2 linked regions of the Niabella beijingensis genome follow. The protein of the gene in region 2 binds, or shares a complex with, the protein of the main gene of each other region. Links are inferred from orthologs where the notes say so. Each region holds a gene or a part of one and is shown on either strand. Other genes may lie near its edges.

Region 1 (2,764 bases), on a different replicon or contig from region 2:
GGTCTACTTTTGGTCTACTTTTTAAAATTGTTAAGCTGTTTTAAAGGTAGTAAAGATTCTCAGTGGATTTTGTTATGAGACTTTGAAAGTCAGCCCCTTAAAAGTAAAGTAGGGTAAAAAGCAAAAAGGATCATCATTGCTGATAATCCTTTTTTGCGGACCGGACGGGACTCGAACCCGCGACCTCCGCCGTGACAGGGCGGCATTCTAACCAACTGAACTACCGATCCTTATACCAATTTTCTGTTGGGAGTGCAAATATAGTAGTAGATTTTTTGCTGTCAAAATTTTTTCGTGCTTTTTTTATCTGAAACTAAAAAAAATAGTGGTTCCCGGTCTCATCTAACAACTTCTGACTCAGGTATTGAAAAGGTTAAACTGCTATTTTCAAATAGCGGCCAAAAGGTGATCAGCCCCGGGGACAGATCACGAGTATTGTTCATGAATACCGGCATCTTCAGCATCGCCACAGCGGATCAGATGTATTTTTTCAGATCGCGCTCCACATCGCGTTTTTTGATGCTTTCCCGTTTGTCGTATAATTTTTTTCCTTTTGCAAGACCTATTTCGATCTTGATCAGCTGGTTTTCGTTCCGGTAGATCCTCAGTGGGATCAGGGTATATCCTTTTTCTTTCAGTTTGGATTGTATCTTCTGGATCTCTTTTTTTTGAAGCAGCAGCTTCCGGTCGCGGTCGGGATCATGGTTATTGACCGTACCGTGGGAATAAGGGGAAATGTGCAGGCTCTTCAGCCAGATCTCTCCCTGATGTATGATACAATAGCTGTCGTTAAAACTGGCTTTGCCCTCCCGCAGCGATTTTACCTCGGTTCCAAGCAGCGCTATACCTGCCTGATAGGTAGCATCAATAAAATACTCGTAATAGGCAGAGCGGTTCTTTATGGAGAGTTGATTGGCCAACGGGTCGATCTGTTTAAATAATTAAAATAAAAATGGTTGGGCATTTTTTGTTTGCCCGGCCATGCACCGGTGCACAAGTGTGCGACGCAACGAGGCTGCCAGCTGCACTAAAGCCCGGCCAGCAATTAATTCCGGAAATGGCGGAGAACGGTTGCCAGCTTATGTTTGAGGTCTCTGCGGTGTACAATAAAATCCAGGAACCCATGCTCAAGTAGGAACTCACTTCGCTGAAAACCTTCCGGCAGATCCTTTTTAATGGTCTCCTTGATCACACGGGGACCTGCAAAACCGATGAGAGCGCCCGGCTCGGCGATGTTCAGGTCTCCCAGCATTCCGAAGGAGGCGGTGATGCCACCAAAAGAAGGATCTGTTAAGAAAGAAATATAGGGGAGCTGCGCATCCGTGAGCTGCGATAGCTTGCCACTTGTTTTTGCCAGCTGCATCAGCGAAAAGGCACTTTCCATCATCCGTGCGCCACCGCTTTTACAGATGCACATAAAGGGGAAACGATGCCGGATGCAATGATCCACGGCACGTGCAAATTTTTCACCGGCCACACTTCCGAGCGAGCCACCAATGAACGCAAAGTCCATGGCCGCAACTACCAGGTCTTCTCCCTCTACTTTGCCTACGGCTACCCGCATGGAATCATCCATATCGGTATTGCTCCAAAAATCTTCCAGCCTTTTTTTATAAGGCTTCAGGTCCGTAAAGCCCAGGAAATCCCTGCCGCGGATATTGTCGAACAATTCTGTGTATTCCTGGTTGTCGAACAGGATATCGTAATACTGAAGGCTGCTGATCCGGTGGTGATAGCCACATTTCGGACACACATACAGCTGTTCTTTCAGTTCGGTCTGCGTGGAAATATAATTGCACTCCGGGCACTTTGTCCATAACCCTTCCTGGGTTTCCCGTTTCTCTGATGTCTTGGTAAGAATACCTTTTTTGATTCTTTTGAACCAGCCTGCTTTATCTTTATCCTGACCAGCCCCACTCAGGTCGGCATCAAAATCTTCAATTTCTTTGGACATATTCGGTTTCCTTGTTTATTGTTTTGAAGAACAAATATAAGCATTGTTCATTTTTCCGCAATCCGGGCGGCCCCGGAACCGGGAATGCAGCGGCGAGACGGGTATCGCTCAGACCGTTATCCCGGCTTTTTTTGCCAGCCAGCTGTTTTTGACCGGGATGATCCAGTCATTCTCCAGAGCCGCCTTATTGAGCACCAGGTTATTAAAATAGAGTGTATCGGGTGTAAGGATATCATGCTGCAGGGCATAAGATACCTGCGATAACGGAACCATTTCTATTTTGTCGTTTTTTACAAATGCCAGTCTCTGCCGGTCGAAAAAATCGACTTTAAATGTCTCTCCCAGTTTTTTGATGAACCGTACCGAGCTATCGGTGCTGCACCCGCTTACCTTTACCTGACTTTCATCGGCAATAAGTACCACGAACTGACCGAAAAATAAATGGCCTTCGGCTTTTACTTCGTCGCTGTGACTGACCCAGGCAGTAACAAATTCCCGGATCTGGTCTTCGGCTTCAAATGCTTCCGCAAGGCTGAGCAGCCTGCTGGATTGATAGACCCAGACCCTTGAATGAGGGGAGAAACCGGGGTTGATCAAATGTTTATATGCTAAATTCATTGTATACTTTTAATTATAACGGGCCAAAGGGCCTGTTAGTTTGATTCTGCCAGCTTTTTCAGGGATTGCAGCACCGGGTTCTCTTCCCCCTGGGGCGCCTCCTGAACGGCGCCCGGGCGGTCATCGACCTGCCGGATCTCAAGGTCCGTTTTTCCGTCAGCCGCCGTTAAGCGGTATTCCATAATGAAATAA
Region 2 (3,716 bases):
AACTCAATATACCGGCCGATAAACCGATCAATAAAGGGGTTGCCATTTCACTGGAGAACATCGTATTTAAGGATGTGCATACATACTATAAACTGAAGATCGAGAATAAAACGGACGAAGATTTTTTAATGGGCCGGACCTATATCTACTGGTATGATGCGGCCGAGCAGGCAAAGATGATGGTAAAAGGGAGTTATCTTACCTATATCAGTTTTTTCCCGCTGGTGCGGCCGAAAACAACACAGTATGTGGTGTTTGTAACGCGCTCTCCCAATATGGTTAATAATGAAAGCCTGGTATTGTTTATCGATGAACGCCGGAAGGAAAAAGGCTCCGCCAGTATCGTTATACCGGGCAGCGATTACAATAAGGAACTGGCGAAGGTACAAATATCAGTAAAAAAAGAACCTTCGAACCAAAACAACGGACCGGAGGTGCAGGGGAAAAAGAAAACAAAGAAACACACCGGCAAATAAGTTCGGGTACGGGAATGTCTGTACTCATTTGCCGGATCACAGAGCGGCACCCCTTTAAATACAGTACGCTTTAAACAGCATCGTATTGAAAACTTATAAAAAACATATAATAACAGCGCTGGTATTTTTTATCCCGGTCTCCGCAGCGGCACAGCACATTGTTACTTTTTGCGGGGAACAGGTGCCGATGGATCAGCAGTTCATACAGGATAAGCTGGTCAATACCATTAAGAAGCAGGTGAACGTGGTCAATTTTCCTGCGCTGCGGAAGCGGGCCTTTGCTTATTTCCCGCTCGTAGAGCGGTATCTGGCAGCCTATGGTCTTCACCGGGATCTAAAATACCTGCCTATTGTGGAAAGCGGCTTTCTTACGGAAGAGGAATCCGCGGTGGGAGCAAAGGGCATCTGGCAGATCATGCCGGCTACTGCGCGCAGTTATGGCCTTGTAATTGATGAGACCCGGGATGAGCGGCAGAACTTTGACAAAGCCACCCGGCTGGCCTGCACGCTTATAAAGGACAATTACAATATGCTGATCAGGTTTGTGGGAAGGACCAACTGGCCGCTTACCATTGCCGCCTATAACTTTGGTATCGGTAATATTGTAAAAGCAGTAAAAGCACAGGGGTACAACTATTTTACAATGCGGCTAAATCCCGAGACGGCTTTGTATGTATATAAGATCATTGCTGTAAAAGAGTTGTTCGAATACCCGGAGCTTTACAATTCCAAATTTGGCTATAATATTTTTAATCCAAAATCCGGCCCGCGGACACAGCCTTCCCAAAAGGATCTGAAAGTGGTCAACGACCCGGATGTATTACAGGAGATCGAAAAGGAAGTGGCAAAAAACGCTGATAAGAAAGAAACCGTAGTCCGGGAGGAATATGTAATGGCGCATGTGCAGGGGAAGATAAAGAATTTCCAGGACGGGGATATTGTGGAAGTGGAACTGGATGAGGATCTGCAGACAGCACGGAAAGGGCTTTCTTACAAGGGTTATAAGTTTGGCGTGCAGGGCTGGATCATCGATGACCGTGTATATTTTAAACTGGGCTATGATCATGATGTGACACTGCTGGATACCAATAAAGAGAAGGGGATATTACTGACGGACCTGCTTGCTCAAAAGCGGATCGACGTTTTGCTGAAGAACCTTGTATATGGGAAATAAAAAAACCGCAACAAAAAATGCTGCGGTCCTTATTGCTGAATAATTCAGTTATTTTTTCATTACAAAGCTTTCCATGAATTTGGTATTGAAATTACCGCTCCGGAAATCTTCGTTCTGCATTAATTGCAGGTGGAAGGGAATGGTGGTCTTGATCCCCTCGATCACATATTCACTCAGTGCACGGTACATGGTATCGATGGCTTCGTTACGCGTACGGGCCACGGTGATCAATTTCCCGATCATGGAATCATAATAAGGAGGGATGGTGTACCCTGCGTACACATGACTGTCTACCCGTACCCCATGTCCGCCGGGAACATGCAGGTTGGTGATCTTTCCGGGAGAGGGGCGGAAGTCATTATAGGGATCTTCCGCATTGATGCGGCATTCGATCGCATGCATCTGGGGGATATAGTCGGCTCCGGATACTTTTTCACCCATTGCAATCTTTATCTGTTCCTTGATCAGGTCAAAATTGATCACCTCTTCTGTTACACAATGCTCTACCTGGATACGGGTATTCATTTCCATGAAATAAAAATTCCGGTGTTTATCCACCAGGAATTCGATGGTACCCACGCTTTCATAGCCGATGGCACCCGCAGCTTTTTTTGCAGCCTCACCCATGGCATGCCGCAGTTCATCGGTCATAAACGGGGAGGGGGACTCTTCCACCAGCTTCTGATGGCGGCGCTGAATAGAGCAATCACGCTCACTGAGATGGCAAATGGTGCCATACTGGTCGCCGGCCACCTGGATCTCGATGTGGCGGGGTTCTTCCACGAATTTCTCCATGTAGATCCCATCGTTTTTAAAAGAAGCAGCCGCTTCCGCTTTTGCGGTATCATAGGCCCGTTCCATTTCTGCGTCTTCCCATACAATGCGCATGCCTTTACCACCACCACCGGCTGTTGCTTTCAGGATCACCGGGTAGCCGATCTCTTTCGCCACAACCTTCGCCTGGTCCAGACTTTGCAGCAGTCCTTCACCCCCCGGAACTACGGGTACGCCGGCCTTGATCATGGTTTCTTTTGCAGTAACCTTGTCGCCCATTTTGTTGATCATTTCGGCGGTGGGTCCTATAAATTTGATCCCATTCTCATTACAGATATTGGCGAACTTGGCATTTTCAGCGAGAAAGCCATATCCCGGATGTACAGCATCTGCATTGGTGATCTCCACCGCAGCCATAATATTGGGTACATTTAAATAGGAGTCTACGCTGGCCGGTCTTCCGATACAAACCGCTTCGTCTGCGAATTTAACATGGAGGCTTTCGCTGTCTGCGGTGGAATAAACGGCCACCGTCTGGATGCCCATTTCCCTGCAGGTCCGGATAACACGAAGGGCGATCTCACCTCTGTTCGCAATTAATATTTTTTTAAACATCGAACGTCGTTGATAATTGGATGATTGATAAAGAAAAATAAACCAATCCGGCTGGCAGGATACGGCAACGCCGTTTTCAATGCCCCGAATTGGATGACGGGTAAATTAAGCGGGTTCTACAAGGAACAACGGCTGGTCAAATTCAACCGGAGAGGCATCGTCTACCAGTACTTTTATTATTTTACCACTTACTTCGCTTTCAATTTCGTTGAAGAGTTTCATGGCCTCAATAACACAGATCACTTTCCCGGGGGTAAGGATATCGCCTTCTTCAACAAAGTTGGATTTATCGGGTGCCGGTCTTCTGTAAAAAGTACCGATCATAGGACTTTTAACGGTGATCGTATTCGAGGGCAGTTCAGCCGTCTTGGAAGCAGCTGCGGGAGCCGCTGGCGCTGCTTGTGCAGGCAATACTGCAGGCACCTGGGGCTGGGCAAGCACGGGGGCGGCGGCAACCACCTGGGTGATCTGCTCTTCTTTCTGACGGATGGTGATTTTGAAATCTTTTTGTTCAATACTCAATTCGCCAATATTGGATTTGTTAACCATTTTGATTAACTCCTGGATTTGCTTAAAGTCCATATTTCTTCAAGATTTAAATAGTTTGGGGTCCGATTTTCTTTAGTTAATAGAAAATTCATAAATGAGAAAAGCTAAGGTAAACATTTCAATAGCAT

What was found. Proteins that work in one complex are often made in the same cells at the same time.
Region 1: the proteins of accC (region 2) and accD are in contact, whole or in part, in a solved structure (PDB 8UXZ), measured with the Escherichia coli proteins. The link is inferred for Niabella beijingensis from one-to-one orthologs.

What each region holds. Positions count from the first base shown.
Region 1 is NZ_JAIQDI010000002.1:1,420,741-1,423,504, forward strand. It holds accD (acetyl-CoA carboxylase, carboxyltransferase subunit beta), read right to left. Parts: upstream 1,955-2,764; coding sequence 1,046-1,954; downstream 1-1,045. Other genes in the region: smpB (SsrA-binding protein SmpB), read right to left, coding at 477-920; K7B07_RS21970 (hypothetical protein), read right to left, coding at 2,063-2,572; K7B07_RS21975 (SRPBCC family protein), read right to left, coding at 2,608-2,764.
Region 2 is NZ_JAIQDI010000001.1:1,354,675-1,358,390, reverse strand. The notes cover bases 870-3,692. They hold accC (acetyl-CoA carboxylase biotin carboxylase subunit), read right to left. Parts: upstream 3,040-3,692; coding sequence 1,699-3,039; downstream 870-1,698. Other genes in these bases: accB (acetyl-CoA carboxylase biotin carboxyl carrier protein), read right to left, coding at 3,145-3,621; K7B07_RS05675 (lytic transglycosylase domain-containing protein), read left to right, coding at 870-1,650. Also shown: K7B07_RS05680 (hypothetical protein), read left to right, coding at 1-476; more of K7B07_RS05675, read left to right, coding at 562-869. UniProt on the Escherichia coli protein: This protein is a component of the acetyl coenzyme A carboxylase complex; first, biotin carboxylase catalyzes the carboxylation of the carrier protein and then the transcarboxylase transfers the carboxyl group to form malonyl-CoA.